DNA from 3 places in the Aquamicrobium soli genome. Region 1 is predicted to be linked to each of the others. Evidence: predicted binding sites of a transcription regulator. Region 1 holds the regulator's gene; each other region holds the start of a gene.
The links. Region 1 encodes LexA, which represses DNA repair genes until DNA is damaged. Its sites were predicted from a motif close to TGTTCNNNNTGTGTTCNG; they were not measured.

Region 1 (6,141 bases):
AGGCCGTCGCCCTGCCCGCCCTGCGCAAGGATTTCCTCTTCGATCCCTATCAGGTCTACGAGGCGCGCGCCTGGGGCGCCGACGCCATCCTCATCATCATGGCCAGCGTCGACGATGCGCTTGCACGCGAACTTGAAGAAACCGCTGCAACCCTTGGCATGGATTCGCTGATCGAGGTTCACGACGAGGCGGAACTGGAACGCGCGCTGAAACTGGAATCGCGGCTGATCGGCATCAACAACCGCAACCTGCGCACCTTCGAAACCAGCCTCGACGTTTCCGAGCGCCTGGCAGCCCATGTACCGGCCGACCGGCTGCTGGTCAGCGAAAGCGGCATCTTCACCCATGCCGATTGCAAGCGGCTGGAGGCGATCGGCATCGGCACCTTCCTCATCGGCGAAAGCCTGATGCGGCAGGCCGACGTGACGCAGGCGACGAGGCTGCTGCTGACCGGAGCGACCGCCGCGACGGAAAATGTCTGACCCGAAGGCACATCCGGCAGGCCCTGCCCTGACCCATCTCGGCGCCGACGGCGAGGCGCACATGGTCGATGTCGGCGAAAAGGCCGAGACGACGCGCACCGCGATCGCCGAAGGCTGCGTCACCATGCAGCCGCAGACGCTGAAAACCATCCTCGACGGCAACGCCAAGAAGGGCGACGTGCTGGCCACCGCGCGCATCGCCGGCATCATGGCGGCCAAGCGCACCCATGAACTGATCCCGCTCTGCCATCCGCTCTTGCTGACCAAGGTTTCGGTCGACATCGAGCCGGACCACGCTTTGCCCGGCCTGAGGGTCACGGCGCTGGCGCGCGTTACCGGCAAGACCGGCGTGGAGATGGAGGCGCTGACGGCGGCTTCGGTCGCCTGCCTCACCATCTACGACATGGCCAAGGCCGTGGACCGCGCCATGGTGATCTCCGGCATCCGGCTGATGGAAAAGACCGGCGGCAAGTCCGGCACCTACAAGGCGGAGCGCTGACATGGCGCTGGTGCCGGTCGCCGACGCCCTCGACCGGCTGCTTGCGGGCGCGGCACCGCTGCCGGGCGAAAGCGTGCCGCTGGCCGAAGCGATGGACAGGGTGCTGGCCGAGCCGATCCGCGCGCTGCGCACGCAGCCGCCTTTCGACGCTTCCGCCATGGACGGCTATGCGGTGCACGCCGCCGACATCGGCACGCTGCCGGCACGCCTGTCGGTCATCGGCACGGCTCCCGCCGGACATGGCTTTACCGGCACCCCGGCCGGGGGCGAGGCCGTGCGCATCTTCACCGGCGCGCCGTTGCCCGCCGGCACCGACACCGTCGTCATCCAGGAAGACACCCGCGACCTCGGCAATGGTGCGATCGAAGTGGTCGAGGCGACGGCCCATGGCGCCAATGTCCGCAAGGCCGGGCTGGATTTTGCCGAGGGCGACCTGCTTCTGGAAAAGGGCCGCCTGCTCGATCCCGCCGCCCTGGCGCTGGCGGCGTCGGCCAACCACCCCTACCTCAGCGTGGTGCGGCGGCCGCTGGTCGCCGTGATCGCCACCGGCGACGAACTGCGTACGCCCGGCAGCGAACTGGCGCCCGGCCAGATCATTTCCTCCAACGCCTATGGCGTGGCCGCAGTCGCGCACTCGGTCGGCGCTCGCGCGATCGACCTCGGTATCGCGGCCGACCGCAAGGAAGACATCGCTGCGCGCGTCAGGCAGGCCGTGGCAGCAAAGGCCGACGTGCTGGTGACGCTCGGCGGCGCTTCCGTCGGCGACCTCGATCTCATCCACGACGTGCTTACCGGCGAAGGCATGACGCTCGACTTCTGGAAGGTGGCGATGCGTCCCGGCAAGCCGTTGATGTCGGGCCGCCTCGGCGCCATGCGCTGCATCGGCCTGCCCGGCAACCCGGTGGCAAGCCTGGTCTGCTCGCAGCTGTTCCTGAAACCGTTGCTGGCCCGCCTCGGCGGCCGCCGGTACCGCCCCGACATGCGCGAGGCGCGGCTCGGCGCGGCGATGGCGGCAAACGACCGGCGGCAGGATTACGTCCGCGCCTGCGTTCGCGAGGAGGCCGGCCTTCTCACCGCCACGCCGCTCGGCCTGCAGGATTCCTCGATGCTGCGGCGCCTGGCCGACGCCGAGGGCCTGATCGTGCGCGAGCCCTTCGCGCCCGCCGCAGAGGCCGGCGCCAACTGCCGCGTCCTCATGCTACGCTGAACAAATCACCAACATATTCATTAAAATTTAAACGGTTGCGGAACACAACTGGAACAGATAGTGTCTGTTCATGGTTTGTTTTTCGATTCCGGATTCGAACGGCACCGGGGGCCGCGATGCTGACGCGTAAGCAACATGAACTGCTTCTTTTCATCAATGAACGGCTCAAGGAAAGCGGCATTCCCCCTTCCTTCGACGAGATGAAGGAGGCGCTCGATCTTGCTTCCAAATCCGGTATCCACCGCTTGATCACCGCACTGGAGGAGCGCGGCTTCATCCGCCGCCTGCCCAACCGGGCGCGGGCGCTGGAGGTGCTGCGCCTGCCCGATTCGCTGACTCCCGGCTTCAATGCGGCCCGCAAATTCTCGCCGAGCGTCATCCAGGGCAGCCTGGGCCAGCCCGCCCCGGCTTCCGCCAGCCAGCGTGCAGGCGACGCCGGCAAGCTTTCCAGGCCCTCGCGGATGCAGACGGCCGGCAATGACGACGAAGCCGCCAGCGTATCGATCCCGGTCATGGGTCGCATCGCCGCCGGCGTGCCGATCGACGCCATCCAGCACAAGACCCACTCCATCTCGGTGCCGCCGGACATGATCATGGGCGGCGAGCATTACGCGCTCGAGGTCAAGGGTGACTCGATGATCGAGGCCGGCATCTTCGACGGCGACACGGTCATCATCCGCAACGCCAGCACCGCCAATCCCGGCGAAATCATCGTGGCCCTTGTGGACGAGGAGGAAGCGACGCTGAAGCGCTTCCGCCGCAAGGGCGCCTCCATCGCGCTCGAGGCCGCCAACCCGGCCTACGAGACGCGGATCTTCGGTCCGGACCGGGTCAAGATCCAGGGCAAGCTGGTCGGGCTGATCCGCCGCTACTGACCGTTGTGCGGTTAGGCGCTGGCATCTGGCGCCGCCTTACGGTTTCTGGCTGGATCCCGTGCCTTTAATGCCTTGGCGTCGCGGCGTTTTGCGCCCGGCTTTCGCATCGTAGGGCGGCCGGCCGCGCGCCTCGCGGGAAAAAGCCCGCTGGCGATGCCATGGCCGGTAGTTTTCCTCGACCGCATAGCGGATCTCGGCGGGCGCCGCGGCAGACTGCCGATCAAGGAAAATCTCGGCGCTGCCGGAGCGTGCGAGGTCGCGCGCGGTGACGACCGCGACCAGCGGATCGCGACAGGGATCGGCGGCCGTGGCGTCGGCGATAACGATGAGCGCGGCGAAAGCGCAGGCCGGCTTGGCGGCGGCCGCACTGTCGGCATGGGCGACGATCGGGCCGTTGCCGTGCCTGGCCACGCACAGGCCGTCCGCGCACAGGAACGGCGTTCCTTCCGGCAATTCGATGCTGTCTTCCAGGTCAAAAGCTGAGGCCTTGGCCGGTGCTGGCGCAATCACGGTTTCGGCGTCGAGCGCGCGGCGCCAGTTGTCGATGGTGAATTCGCTGGCGCGCGGCCGGTTGAGCGCCAGTTCGCCGCCGCCGATCGGTAGCGCGACCAACCGGCCGTCTTCCGAAACGAGGACATCGGGCGTTCGCACGGCCGGGATCGCGAGCAAGCCGGCAAGCGCAAAGGGAAGCGCCGCCCACCTCAGCCATGTCGTGGCCATCGTGGCGATGACCAGCGCGATGGTGACGAAAAGCACCGCCTCCCCCGACACCAGCCCGACCGCATCGACGGGCGAGCGCGCCGCGATCCATTCGGCGAGAACGATCATGGCGGAAAGCCCCTTGCCCATCACGTAGAGGAACGGCCAGTCGAGCCCGAACGGCATCGCCAGCGAGGAGAGGACGGCGAACGGCATGACGACCGCCGAGACGATCGGCATGATGGCAAGGTTGGCAAGCAGGCTGAGCGGCGCCACGCGCTGGAAATGCCACATGGCGTAAAGCGTCGTAGCACCCCCGGCGACGATCGAGGTCACGGCGAGACCGGCCATGCCGCCAGCGAATTTGCGCGACAGCCAGCCGGGGAGCGAGCGGCGCGGCGGCGAAGCGGTCGTCTTGCCGGCGCGGTAATCAGACCAGCCGGCATAGGCGCCCACCAGCGCGGCCGTTGCCGCAAACGACATCTGGAAGCTCGGCCCGACCACCTCATGCGGGGATACGGCGATGACGGCGATGGCCGAGATCGCCAGGTTGCGCATGGTCAGGGCCGCCCGGTCGAACAGCACCGCCGTGAGCATGACCGCCAGCATGATGAAGCTGCGCTCGGCCGCCACCACCACGCCGGAAATCACCAGATAGGCGGCGACGGACAGCAGCGCGACGGCGGCGGCGATCTTCTTCACCGCGTGGCGCGAGGAAAAATCCGGAAACAGCGCGAACGCCCCGCGCATCATCGCCATGACGATGCCGGCCACCAGCGCCATGTGCAGGCCGGAAATCGAGATGATGTGATAGATGCCGGTCTTGCGCATCGCCTCGTTGACGGCTTCGGGAATGCCGGCGCGTACCCCGACGATCAGTGCCGCCGCAATCTCGCCTTCCGCACCGCCGACGCTTTCGCGGATATGGCCGGCGATCGCCTCGCGCGCATTTTCCACCATCGCCGACAGCCGCGCAGAAAACGGCATCGGCCGCTCCTCGGCCAGGCTGGGGTTGCTCATGAAAAACCCGCTGGCGCCGATCCCGTCGAAATAGCTCTGGAACGAGTAGTCGTAGCTTCCCGGGCGGATCGGCCCGGTCGGCGGCAGCAGCCGCACGGTGCCGCTGATCGTCGAGCCGGCGCGGGCTCCCTTGGGCAGCGCCCGCGCCGAAACGCGCACGCGTTCGGGAGCGTAGCGCAAGGTCGGCCTCGCCGTCGAAAGCACGTCGAGGGTCAGCCGCACGCGGCCGCTTTCCATGTGGTCGATGGCAACGACCCGTCCCGTCAGGCGCGTCGAGATTTCCGACCCGAGCATCGGCGTCGCCGCGCGCCAGGTCTCGGCCTTGGCCGCGAGGAAACCGAGCACGCACAGGAGAGCCGCCAGCAGGCACAGATGCGTCTTCGGCCGGTTCCGGGCAACCCAGGCCACGAGGGCCAGCAGCAGCGCCAGCGCTGCCGGCCGATAAAAATCCGGTTCGCCGGCAAGCGAAAAATAGCCGACCACGCCGACCGAAAGGAACACCGGCACCAGCAGGAAGGCGGCGCCCCGGTCGAGTTCGGTGCGGGCAGCGGCCGTGACGCCGTTTCTGATTGTGGCCGGGGAGACGCGGCGCAAGCGCTGCCGCACCGTCGCAAGCCGCGTCCGCGGGGCTTTCCCGTGTGGGGCGGCATCCCGTGTCGCGGGATTGTCTGGAGCCGTCCCGGCCGGTCGGCCCACCGGCAGCGCCTGAACCTCGGCCACAGGCGTAAACAGCGAGCGCTCGTTGACGTCGTCCCTTACGCCCCCGCCGTCGTTTTCCGCCCGGCCCGGTCCAGCCATCGGGTCTGCCCCTTGCGCCCCAGACCTCCTATGCTACATGAACGCGCGGGTTGGAAAAGCCCGCTTGGTACTCACCTCTCCGTTCGAGAAATCGCATGTCCGACAAGGTCGTCACCCGTTTCGCCCCCTCGCCCACCGGCTACCTGCACATAGGCGGCGCGCGTACGGCGCTTTTCAACTGGCTCTACTCGCACCATGTCGGCGGCAAGATGCTGCTCAGGATCGAGGACACCGACCGCGAACGTTCCACGCAGGCGGCGACCGACGCCATTCTCGACGGGCTTTCCTGGCTTGGCCTGAAGTGGGATGGCGAGGCGATCTCGCAATTCGAGCGGGCCAAGCGCCACCGCGCGGTCGCCGAGGAACTGGTCCGCGCGGGCAAGGCCTACTACGCCTACGAGACGCCGGAGGAACTGGCGGCGATGCGCGAAAAGGCGCGCGCCGAAGGCCGCCCGCCGCGCTACAGCGGCCAGTGGCGTGATCGCGACCCGTCGGAGGCGCCGAAAGGCGTTCCCGGTGCCGTGCGCATCAAGGCCCCGCTCGAGGGCGAAACCGTCGTCC
Region 2 (6,141 bases), on a different contig from region 1:
ATCACGTGAAGATAGGCCGTCCAGTCGCCGACATGCCGCAGCTCGGCCGCTCCGTCCGAAATGCCGCGCAGGGCAATCAACGGCACGCCGAAATGCTGGCAGGCGCGCAGGCAGGCATAGGTCTCCATGTCGACCATGTCTTCGGCAATATCGTCATAGGCGCGGCCGGAGATGATCACGGCCCCCGTCGACAGGCTCGCCTCGGGGATGCCCGGGATGCGCAAGGGGAGCGGCAGGGTTGCCGGCAGGCCGACAAACGGCGTCACGCCCTTGTCGACGCCGAGCGCGGAGGCGTCCATGTCGCGATAGCTTACCGATATGGCCTGGTAGATTTCGGCCTGCGCGAGCCGCCGGCTGCCGGCGGAGCCGAGCGACACGACCAGATCGGGCAGGGCCGCTCTTGCCTGCAACCGTGCGAGTTCGGCGGTGAGCGTGACGGCTGCCTCCACCGGGCCGACGCCGGTCATCAGCGGCGTGAACAGGCGCTGGAGGTGCGGTCCGTATTCCGCCGCTGCCGCCATGGCGAACAGCACGTTCTTTCCGCCGAGGCTGGTGAGGGTCGTCACGCCTAGCCGTCGATGCCGTCGCGGCCGACCACCGTCATCATCGTGCCCGTCATGGTGGCGATGAGGCGTGCCTCGCCGTCGTCGGCAAAGGCATAGGCCTGCCCGTCGGCGACGATGATGGTGCGGCCGGGTTTGGTGACGGAGCCCCTGAACAGGAAGCGCTCGCCCTTGCCGGGCGCGAGCAGGTTGACCTTGAACTCGATGGTCAGCACCCCGGCGTTTTCCGGCATCAGCGAAAAGGCGGCGTAGCCGCAGGCCGAATCCAGCGCCGTGGAAATGACGCCCGCATGCAGGAAGCCGTGCTGCTGCGTCAGCGCCGACGAATAGGGCATCTCGATCTCGATGATGCCGGGCGTCACCAGCGTCAGTTCCGCGCCGATGGTCTTCATCGCCTGCTGGCGCAGGAAAGAGGCGCGAACGCGTTCCTCGTAGTTCGGGGCCGGTACGATCTTTGCCGCCATGGCGAGTGCTTTCGCTGCTGCGTTAGGGGGCTTATCGCAGAGCCCGGCCGGGCAGGCAATCCTCAAATGCTGCGGCGCAGCAATCAGGCCTGCCGGCGCATGGCGCAGAAATAGAAGCCGTCGGTGCCGCTTCTCGCCGGCGAAAGGCGGATGCCGCCTTCGGGATCGATGCGCGCGGCCGCCTCATGGCCCGGAAAACGGCTCTGCCACAGGGCCCGGTGATCGACAGCCGCGAAACGCGGGTCGCGTTGGCGGAAGGCGGCGGTTTGCGCGCCGTTTTCTTCATCGAAGACCGAACAGGTGACGTAGACCAGCAACCCGCCCGGCTTCACGAAATCCCGGGCCGCGTCGAGGATCGCGGCCTGTTCGGCCATGCGGGTTTCGAGCTGCCTTTGCGTCAGCCGCCATTTGGCGTCGGGCCTGCGCCGCCACGTGCCGCTGCCGGTGCAGGGCGCATCGATGAGCACGATGTCCATATGCCCGGAGAGCGCCGCCAGTTCCGCCGGCTTGGTGACGACCTGCACATTGCGGTTGCCGCTGCGGCGCAGCCGGTCGAAGATCGGCGCGAGCCGCACCTTTTCGGCGTCCTGGGCAAAAACCTGGCCGTGGTTGTCCATCGCCGCCGACAGGGCCAGCGTCTTGCCGCCGGCGCCCGCGCAATAGTCGAGCACCTGCATGCCGGGCTTCGCTCCGGCGAGCATTGCGGCGATCTGCGAGCCTTCGTCCTGCACCTCGAACCAGCCTTTCTGGAAGGCGGCCTCGGCCTGGACGTTGGGGTGGCGGCCGTCGCCAGAAATCGGTGCGATGCGCAGGCCGTCCGGTGCGATCGTGGTCGGCCGCGCCCCGGTTTGGGACAGTTCGGCCAGAACCTTGTCGCGGCCGGCCCGCAAGGTGTTGGCGCGCATATCGAGAGGCGGGCGTGCGGCCAGGGCAGCCCCTTCCCCGACCCAATCGTCGCCGAAGGCGCGCTCGAACAGCGGCACGCACCAGTCGGGGATGTCGGCGCGCACCGGGCCCGGCGCATCGGCGATCTGCCTACCCTCGAGCGCTTTCAATTCGGCGTCGTCCAGCGGTGGTGGCGCGAACCTGTCGTCCTCCAACACAGCGTTGAGCCCGGCGGCCGAGTGTTCGCCCCGAAGCAGCAGGGCGCCGAAGCCAACGGCGCGTGGCGTGTCCTGGCCGAGCAGCCAGCCGGCGGAGCGCCTGTACCGCAGCGCGTCGTAGACGATGTTGCCGATGGCGGCGCGGTCGCCGCCGCCGGCAAAGCGATGCGAGACGCCCCAGTCCTTCAGCGCCTCCGCCACCGGCCGGTGGCGTCGCTCGATGTCGTCAAGCACCTCGATGGCTGCCGCCAGCCGTCCGCCCAGTCGCATGTCTGTCGCTATCGCCTTTCGGTTATCGCCCCTGCTGTAAAGCGCGTGGCCGGCCCGCACAAGCGGGCCAGGCAGAAAGCGGCCGCGGTGGGCCGGCGTTTTCGAGCTGCCAGCCGGCCGCCGGGCAATCCGGCGATTGGCAGCTTGGGGCCAAAGCTGTAAAGGCAAGACAGTTTCCCCGAACGCCAAGGGCTCGCCATGTCTCTCAAGGTCGCCGTCCAGATGGACCACGTTTCTACCGTCTCGATTGCGGGCGACACGTCGTTCGCGCTGTCGCTGGAAGCGCAGCGGCGCGGGCACAGGCTGTTCCACTACACGCCCGACCGGCTTTCCATGCGCGACGGCAAGGTTATTGCCCGCATCGAGGAAATGCAGGTGCGCGACGAGAAGGGCAACCACTACACGCTGGGCGAACCCGTCCGCACCGACCTGTCGGAAATGGACGTGATCCTGCTGCGCCAGGACCCGCCCTTCGACATGAACTACATCACCACCACCCACATGCTGGAGCGCATCCACCCGAAGACGCTGGTGGTCAACGATCCTGCCTGGGTGCGCAACAGCCCGGAAAAGATATTCGTCACCGAATTTCCCGACCTGATGCCGGAAACGCTGATCACCAAGGACGTGCGCGAGGTCGAGGCCTTCCGCAAGGAGTTCGGCGACATCATCCTCAAGCCGCTTTACGGCAACGGCGGCGCCGGCGTGTTCCAGCTCAACGACGGCGATCGCAACCTGACCTCGCTCCTGGAGATGTTCGGGCAGATGTTCCGCGAGCCGTTCATCGTTCAGCGCTACCTGAAGGACGTGCGCAAGGGCGACAAGCGCATAATCCTGATCGACGGCGAGGCGGTCGGTGCCGTCAACCGCGTGCCTTCGGAAGGAGAGTCGCGTTCCAACATGCATGTCGGCGGGCGCGCCGAAAAGGCCGGCCTGACCGAACGCGAGCGCGAGATTTGCGCGCGCATCGGTCCCTCCCTGAAGGAACGCGGCTTCATCCTCGTCGGCATCGATGTCATCGGCGACTATATGACCGAGATCAACGTCACCTCGCCCACCGGCATCCGCGAAATCCAGCGCTTCGGCGGCCCCGACATCGCCGGCCTGTTCTGGGACGTGGTCGAGGACAAGAAGCGCGGCTGAAATGACGAAAGCCGCGGCGGCGCTGGCCTTGCGCTTTGTTCCAGCCATGCAACCTGGCACAACCGAATCACACGCTGGTCGCTAGGTTGTTCCTGAAATGTTCTTGATTCGATCGCCTGGCTGTGCTTGTCTGGCATGGGGCGGACGGGTGACGGAACATGAGCCTGCCTGCCCGAAGGGGGCGGAAGGATGGTTTCGCGCGTTCGCACGGTGGCGTTCCAGGGCATCGAGGCCGTGCCGGTCGACGTGCAGGTGATGGTGGCGCCCGGCAAGGTCGGCATGTCGATCGTCGGCCTGCCCGACAAGGCGGTGGCCGAAAGCCGCGAGCGGGTGCAGGCGGCGCTGCATGCCTCCGGCCTGTCGATGCCGGCAAGGAAAGTCACCATCAACCTCGCGCCCGCCGACCTGCCCAAGGAAGGCAGCCATTACGACCTGCCGATCGCGCTCGGCCTGATGGCGGCGATTGGCGCGGTTCCGGGCGACATGCTGGCCGGTTATGTCGTGCTGGGGGAGCTGTCGCTCGACGGCACCATCGCCGCGGTGGCGGGCGCGCTGCCGGCGGCCATCGGCGCCAATGCCGAGGGCAAGGGCCTGATCTGCCCCTTCGCCTGCGGCCCGGAGGCGGCTTGGGCCGGCGCGGACATCGACATCCTGGCGCCGCGCAGCCTGATTGCCATCGCCAACCATTTTCGCGGCACGCAGGTGCTGTCGCGCCCCGAACCAGGAACCCATGCGCCGGCCAGCAACCTGCCCGACCTCGCCGACATAAGAGGCCAGGAAACGGCCAGGCGCGCGCTGGAAGTGGCGGCGGCCGGCAGTCATAACCTGCTTATGATCGGCCCTCCGGGCTCCGGCAAATCGATGCTGGCGCAGCGCCTGCCCTCGATCTTGCCGCCGCTGGCGCCGAAGGAACTGCTGGAAGTCTCGATGATCGCCTCGGTCGCCGGCGAACTCGGCGAAGGCAAGCTGACCGACCGCCGCCCGTTCCGCGCGCCGCACCATTCGGCCTCGATGGCCTCGCTGGTCGGCGGTGGCCTGCGCGCCCGGCCCGGCGAAGTGTCGCTGGCGCACAATGGCGTGCTGTTCCTCGACGAGTTCCCCGAATTCTCACCGCAGACGCTGGATGCGTTGCGCCAGCCGCTGGAAACCGGCGAATGCATGATCGCGCGCGCCAACCACCGCGTCACCTATCCGGCGCGCATCCAGCTTGTGGCGGCGATGAATCCGTGCCGCTGCGGCATGGCCGGCGAGCCCGGTTTTCGCTGTGCGCGCGGCGAGCGCTGCCGCGCCGACTACCAGGCGCGCATTTCCGGCCCACTGCTCGACCGCATCGATCTGAGGATCGAGGTGCCGGCGGTCTCGACCCGCGACCTGATCCGCTCGGACCGGGCGGAGACAAGCACCGTTGTCGCCGAGCGCGTGGCCCGGGCGCGGGAAATCCAGCGCCGGCGCTTCGAGCAGCTGGGTGTCGCTGGCGCGACGACCAACGCGCATTGCCCGCCGGCCCTGATCGAGACGATCGCCGCGCCGGATGCCGCCGGCATGGCATTGCTGAGCGATGCCGCCGACAAGCTGGGCTTTTCGGCCCGCGCCTATCATCGGCTGCTGAAGGTGGCGCGCACGCTGGCCGACCTCGACGCCAGCGAGACCGTCGGCCGCCTTCACGTGGCGGAGGCGATCGCCTATCGCATGAGCGCCCAGAGCATGGCGCATGCCGCGTGAAGTCCTGGCGTGATACCGGGCGCCGGGTGAGCGACCCGCAAGGTCGTGCTGCACTTTGGGCGCTATCTGGCGTCCCGTGAACGGCCGCTGCGGTGCCGGAATGGTTCTGGTTTTCGCGGGATAGGCATAACCGCTCCAACCGGTTGTTCTGGCCGCATTTCCGGACGCAAGGCTGCTTCGCACTGTTGCTGGACGTGCTCTGAACAGCTCGTCCCGCTACGCCGTCTTGGCCGCCTTCAGGCCGAGTTCGGCCACCATCTCGTCGCGCATGATGAATTTCTGCGGCTTGCCGGTCACCGTCATCGGCAGGCTGTCCTTGAAGCGGATATAGAGCGGGATCTTGTAGTGGGCGATCTGGCCCTGGCAGTAGGCCTTGATCTCCTCTTCGGTGGCGCTCTGGCCCGGCGTCAGCACGATCCAGGCGGCCAGCGCCTCGCCGAACTTTTCGTCCGGCACGCCGAACACCTGCACCTCCTTGACCTTCGGGTGCCGGTACAGAAATTCCTCCACCTCGCGCGGATAGACGTTCTCGCCGCCACGGATGACCATGTCCTTCACGCGCCCGACGATGTTGCAGTAGCCTTCCGCGTCGAGCGTGGCGAGGTCGCCGGTGTGCATCCAGCCTTCCGCGTCGATCGCTTCGCGGGTCTTTTCCTCGTCCTGCCAGTAGCCTTTCATCACCGAATAGCCGCGCGTGCACAGCTCGCCGGCCTCGCCGACGGCGACCGTCATGCCGTCCGCGTCGACGATCTTGACCTCGACATGCGGCTGGATGCGGCCAACCGTCGAGACGCGCTTTTCGAGCGGGTCGTCGACATTGCTCTGGAACGACACCGGGCTGGTCTCGGTCATGCCGTAGGCGATGGTCACCTCGCT
Region 3 (6,141 bases), on a different contig from region 1:
CGCGGCGGTCGCCGAGCGCATCGATGGTGACGTTGTGGCGAATGCAGGTGACGACGTCCTGGAGGATCCGGCGATCGGGCTCGTGAAAGAGCACGTCGTTGGTCACGACGGTGCGGACCTTCGCCGCGGCGGCGGCATTGGAGAGCTCGTGAAGCCGGAGCTGGTCGTTCGGCCGGCGTCTGAGCGTCAGCGCCATGTAGGCGCGGTTGGCGAAGGCATCGTGCAGTTGGCGCAGGTGAAGTCGACAATCATCGTCGGCCATGTCAGGCACGAGCACTGCGATCAGACCTTCGCCATAGGCGATGACGTCGGTCCATGCGAGGCTGCATTTGCCCTTGCCCGCGCGCCGCTTGCCGAGCGAGAGCAGCCGGCAGAGCCGCGCGTAAGCGGCCCGGTCGGTTGGATAGACCAGGATCGACATGCCGTCTGACAGATCCAGGCGGCAGCCCACGATCAGCCGCACCCCGGTCGCTTTCGAGGCTTCGTGTGCGCGAACGATACCGGCAAGGCTGTTGCGGTCGACGACCGCGAGCGCCTCGATGCCCTGCAACGCTGCCCGGGCGAAGAGTTCGTCGGCTGACGATGCCCCGCGCAGGAAGCTGAAATGCGATGTGACCTGAAGCTCGACATAGCGATGGGTGCTCATCCGAACACCCCATGCACGAACCAGCGATGCGACCCAGTCGCCGCATCCTCGCCGTCGCCGGCGCGATAGATCCAGTATCGTTCGCCAGCTTCGTCTTCGACCCTGAAATAGTCGCGCACGGTCGCGAGTTCGGCATCGCGTTTCCACCATTCCCCGAACACGCGCTCGGGCCCGTCAGCCCGGCGCACACGGCGGCGAATGCCACGCCAGGTGAAGGCGACCGGGGGATGATCGGGCAGGAGCGCGACGGTCTCGATCAGCTCGGGGCGCTGCAGCAGACGCGCGGGCCGCGGCCAATGGCCCGGCCAGGTGGCGCCGGTGTCGGGCGCCATTGCGGGAATGCGGCCGACGGCGCGCTCGGGCACGTCGCTGGACAGCGGCGCCGCGCGATAGACGGCCCGTTCGCCGACGCGGTTGGCGAGCGTGTCGATCAGATCGGACACATCGGGAATGGCCTCTTCGATCAGCGAGCTGACGGTCTGCTTGCGGAGCAGAGGTTCGGTGCTGCTTGCGACGAGGGAAAGGAGCTCGATGCCGAAGCCCGGATCGATGGTTTCGATCTTGTCGCACAAGAGCCGGGTGAGGCGCTTTACATCGCGCACGGGCATTGCCATGCCGACACGGATCGCCTGGCGCTGATTGTCGACGCGCCGCAGGTGAAGGTCGAGCCGCCGCGCCCCGAGGTCGGCTTCCTCGAGCCGTTCGCAGAGCGCAACGACGAGCTTGCCGATGTAACGCGCGATTGTCTCGGCCGCCGAGATCGGTTCGGCGAAGCTACGCCGGACCTCGATCAAATCGGCCGGCCGGACTGGATCGATCGGTTCCGCCGCCGACCCGACCGCCTGGTCGAGCCGCCGACCGAGCTCGTGGCCGAAACGAAGCGTCAGCGGCGCACGCGGCTGCGCCAGAAGATCGCCGACCTGCTGGAAGCCGAGGATGCGCAGATCGTGGTTCATCGCCGCAGGCAGACGCAGAGCTTCCAACGGCAATGAGGAGACGATGTTCGGCCCATGCCCGGCTGCCGCCACGAAGCCCGGGCTGGCAAGGTAACGGGCAAAGGCATGCGCGGCGCCCCAGCTGTCGGCCACGGCGGCGCGCGCGGCAATGCCGGACATGGCAAGGCGCCCGATCAGGGCATCGAGCATCGCTTCTTCACCGCCATGGAGATGATCGGCACCCGTGGTGTCGATCACGATCCCGTCTTCGCCATCCACCGCGACGATCGGGGCAAAGCGCTGCAGCACCCACAAAGCGAGGCGCTCCAGCGCCTCGGAATCCGCGATAGGGTCGGCATCCTGGATGAGCAGGTCCCGGACGAGGACCTGCGCCTTGGCGACCGGCATACCGGGCCGCAAGCCAGCCGCCCGCGCGGCGGCATCCGCCGACACCACCACGCGCCGGCTTCCTTCCCGGCCGATCAGGACGAGCGGGGCCTCAACCGGAGGCGCCGCGTCGCCGGCCTTCCGCCGCAGCCGATCGGTCGACCAGCTCGGCAGGAAGAGCGAGACAACCCGTGTCATCGCAAGCCTCCAACTCGAAATCTGCACTCTCGCCCGCGCGGGCGCGGATCAACTCGACAAGCCACCGATGGCGGCTGACACCAGGAACGGGCAGCGCCGCCGAGGGCAGGACCGAGATCCTCCAGCGCGTCATCGCGGCGGTTGGCTGTCCAAAATCGGCGGCCTCGGTCTGGCGCCGCCAGCGCCGAAGGGCGATGCCGATCGTCCCGGTGCCTTCAGCCGAGAGCTGCAAGCGCCGGGAGGCGGTCATGGAAAGACGGGCGACCTCGCCGACGACGGCGCCCAGCCCGCCGTGCCGGAGGCCTTCCTCCATGCAGGCGAGGATCGCCTTGTCGTCGCCTGCCTCGACGTAGATCACGCGATCCGGCGGCAATCCTGCCTGCGCGAGCGCCGGCGCGAAGAGATCCGGGCGTGTGATGCACCACAGGATCTTGCCCGTCGTCCGCGCGGCGATGCCGCCGGCGAACAGGGCGGCGGCCGCACCGTCGACGGCACCAAATCCGCCGCCCGCAATCTCATGAAGAGCGCCACGCGCCAGCCCTCCGCCGGGGAGTCGCGCGTCGACCTCGGCAATCCCGAAAGGAAGCACCGATTTCGCGCGCAGGGTTCGACCCTCGATCTTCTCGATTTGCGCGCGCAACGACTCTATGGCGGGCTCCGGCCGCAAGCTGGTCCTTGACCTCCTGGGATGGCTCTTGCATCATGTTCTCTATTTGTTCTCCAAATAAAGGGCGTGAGTCAAGAGCAGCGGCGAGCATCGAATCGAAGCAGCTGCGAGATGCAAAATTGCACTGTCTTGCGGCGGGTCCTTTGCCGCACGGATCGATCCCAGTACGGCGGGACCAGATCACCCAAGGGTCTCCTTCGCTTCCACCTCGCCCAGCACACGTAGATCGGGGAGCGGAAGCTTGAACCAAGAACTGAACGGCGAAGCTGGTTCGCTCGCGTCACTTCAAATGTTGATCGTATGCGGCGAGAGCCAATCCGCAGTGGCTACCGCGTATTCCTCTCAAGGACGGTCTCGAAGTAGATATCGTTCTCATACGTTCCGAAGTTCCGGTTCAAGCCGAATCTGCAAATCGAGAAGCTGGCTGGCATCCATTCCATGGCCCGCGAGAGTTTGCAGGTAGTCAAGCAGATCGTCTTGCCGCGGTTGGCCAAAGGCTAGGCGATAGACCGTGAGGCTGCGCTTGAGCCAAGCGAGTCGCGTGACTTCCCGACTGAACGGCAACATCGGCACGCGCCGTTCGACCCTCACGGAACCTTCGTAGATCCAATAGGGGATGAGGTCGGTGTCGACCGCCGCCTGGCTGCGCGCGCGCTCGAACATCAGCTTCCACGGATCGTCAGGCGCCTGCCCACAGCCCCTGACGGCACCGCCTTGGCGCTCGGCCAAGTTGAGACGCACGGCATGGCCCTTGAAGCGGTTGACGCGGCCTTCGCGCTGTTCAAGGTCCACCGGGTTGCCCGGTAGGTTCCAGTGATAGACGCGATAGCAATAGGGATGGAAATCCAACCCCTCCTGGCCGACCGACGTGGTGGCGAGAACGAATGGCCGGAACGGCGAGTTGAACGCATCGCGCACGCCTCCGAGCCGGGCGACGGCGCCGTCCTCGTCCTTGTAGTCGGCGAGCCGCATCGCGAAGCGTCCGCGCATCTGGAATTTGCTGATGTCGAGGGCCTCGCCATCGACATGCACGTCGTCGACCTCGATCTGCGACGGGCGGATGGCCAGGGCCTGGGCCATGGCGCGCGCGACGCCGAGGGCGCGTTCCTCGGCCGGGCGGGCTCCGAGACCTTCGGCATCGACAAGGTAGTGGGCGTATTCGTCCAAGACGGCCTGTAGGTTGTGCTCGGCGCAGTAGACCAACACACGGCGCCAATAGTGATCGTCGGTATCCCGCCGCAACAGGGCGACCGCGTCATGCTGGTTGAACAGCGCCCGGAACGACCAAGCGACTTCAGCGGCGGCGCTGAGCAGGCGCGGGTCGTCCCACGCCAGCTCGGGCGCGATCCGCTTGAGGGCGCGAAGCGCGCAGACGGCCGGGCTGCCGAGCGCCACGTCTACCAGCAGGTCGGAAAGATCGGCGGACGAAGCGCCGATGTCGTGCGTCTTGACCGCCGCCGCAAGCTCGGCGACATGATCCTGAAAGGCGTCTTCGCTCGCCAGGGCGCGCATGCCATGGGGCGTCTCCAGCCAGGCGCGGGACCGCGTGCCCAGCAGGTCATCTACCACGGCGGGAGCGGCCCACTCGGCGCTGTTGGCGTCCTGCCGCGACGCCGCCCCTTTTCGCAGAGCCTCGAGGGCGGGCTTGAGGCGGTCGACGATGGCGGCGCGCATGCCCTCCTGCGACAGGGCGGTCTCGGTTTCACTGAAAACCGCGAGCGGATCGGCCAGCTCGGCCAGAGCCGGCGACGGATAGATCAGGAGCAGCGCGCGCAAACCCACAAGCCGCCCCTGATCCTGTCGGAACTGCAAGGGGCGCAGACGATGTTGCTCGAAATAGCGTCGGCCGGATTCGCCGACGCCCATGCGCCGTTCGGCTTCATAAGACAGCAGGGCTGCAATCGCGTCGGGCACCATGGACCAGGCCGAAAATATCAGCGCCTTGGTCAGCGGCGCGCCGGATCGCGCGTCGCCGTAATAGGGCATGGCGGCGGGTATCCAGAGATTCTGTTCGAGACGCTGGCCGAAGATGTCGTCCATGATCGCGCGCATGCGGCCATTGGCCGGCTCGAGCGGCGCATAGGCGTCGATGGCGTCGTGATCGAGCATGGTCGGCCGAGCGGCCTGGATGGCGCTGCGGAGGGTCGCCGAGGGCGCCTCCGCCTCGTCCGTCAGAAGCTGCTTCAGGCTGTAGTGTCGCATGAAGTTGAGCAGGTAAGGCGCCGATTTCCAGTATTCGATGATTTCCGGCGCATCGAGTGTGCGCGCCACTTGCGACAAGGCCGACGCCTGCGCGAGATCGGCGGGCGCGACCGAGACCGTGATGGCGGGCTCGCTCATCATGGAGTCGCGTTCGATCGTGGACGCGACCCGCTCGGTTCGGGCGATCACTTTGCGCAGGCGCTGTTCGATGGCCTGGCGCGCCTCGACCGCTGAAGCGTGCGATTGCGGCAGGGTATGCAGAAGGCCGCGGAAAGCGCGCATCTCGCGCGAGAGCGTGGCCGCCACCTCCGGCCCTCTTTCGCGGCCATAGAGGAAGCTCAGGGTTTCGAGGAAATCCTGATAGTGGTCGCCTTCGTCGGGCTCATCGCCGGCGAGCGTCAGCATCCGGTAGGGCGTGGCGGAGAGCAGCAGGGTACGGGCGGCGTGCCCGTCGCCTCCCGAGTAGTCGAACAGTTCGCGCGCTAGGATCGCCGCGTCGCTGTCGCCATGCAGCAGATCCCGAAACCGCTGGAACTCGTCCATGATGATGAGGTCGGGTTGCAGCGCATCCACGCAGGCGTGGGAGAGCTTGGCGCGGAGCCGGGCGACCAGGTTGTTGCGGGGCTGTGTCATTTCTGCGGGATAGGTGTCCCGGCGGCGCGGGAAGAGTTCGCAAATCCGTTCGAGTTCCTCGAAGAGGTCGCGATCCGCTTTCACGTCGCGGCGGAAACGCTCGATGATGCGCTTGTCGACGCCTTCGAGGGTGAGGTTGTCCACAGCGCGGTTCCAACCCTCGACGCCGGCCGTGACCTGCAACAGGTTGTGCAGGCCGCGCGGGCGGGTAACGAGATCGCGCAGGAGATGGAACAGCAAGGCGCGTTCCTGCGTCACACCCGTCGCGGAGCGCAGATCGAAGGTTGTGCCCGGCGTCAGGCTGATGAAGTTCACCCTGTTGGCGTCGAGGCCCGCCTGATCGCGCAGTTGCAGGGGAACGAGCGTCATGCGGGTCGGCAGGGCCAGCTCGCGTCGCCCGAGGACGTTTAGCCGGTTGAGGTTCTGGGCGGCGATCGCCTGGTTCGAGCAGATGTAGAGGATGTCGATCCGCT

Region 2: ACFOHJ_RS09925 (YifB family Mg chelatase-like AAA ATPase) is a predicted target of LexA. The motif match lies at 3,631-3,648, and genes of this name have one in related genera.
Region 3: ACFOHJ_RS15180 (ImuA family protein) is a predicted target of LexA. The motif match lies at 2,870-2,887, and genes of this name have one in related genera.

Annotation. Positions count from the first base shown of each region.
Region 1 is NZ_JBHRTK010000015.1:132,852-138,992, reverse strand. Features, by position in the region: gene trpC (indole-3-glycerol phosphate synthase TrpC) at 1-482, shown strand, start outside; gene moaC (cyclic pyranopterin monophosphate synthase MoaC) at 475-981, shown strand; gene ACFOHJ_RS16195 (molybdopterin molybdotransferase MoeA) at 983-2,188, shown strand; gene lexA (transcriptional repressor LexA) at 2,305-3,063, shown strand; gene ACFOHJ_RS16185 (ComEC/Rec2 family competence protein) at 3,100-5,580, opposite strand; gene gltX (glutamate--tRNA ligase) at 5,676-6,141, shown strand, end outside.
Region 2 is NZ_JBHRTK010000012.1:76,382-82,522, reverse strand. Features, by position in the region: gene ACFOHJ_RS09945 (5'-methylthioadenosine/S-adenosylhomocysteine nucleosidase) at 1-566, opposite strand, end outside; gene ACFOHJ_RS09940 (PaaI family thioesterase) at 569-1,027, opposite strand; gene ACFOHJ_RS09935 (RsmB/NOP family class I SAM-dependent RNA methyltransferase) at 1,111-2,400, opposite strand; gene gshB (glutathione synthase) at 2,599-3,543, shown strand; gene ACFOHJ_RS09925 (YifB family Mg chelatase-like AAA ATPase) at 3,733-5,265, shown strand; gene ACFOHJ_RS09920 (AMP-binding protein) at 5,482-6,141, opposite strand, start outside.
Region 3 is NZ_JBHRTK010000014.1:66,155-72,295, reverse strand. Features, by position in the region: gene ACFOHJ_RS15190 (error-prone DNA polymerase) at 1-646, opposite strand, end outside; gene ACFOHJ_RS15185 (Y-family DNA polymerase) at 643-2,166, opposite strand; gene ACFOHJ_RS15180 (ImuA family protein) at 2,081-2,833, opposite strand; gene ACFOHJ_RS15175 (helicase C-terminal domain-containing protein) at 3,206-6,141, opposite strand, start outside.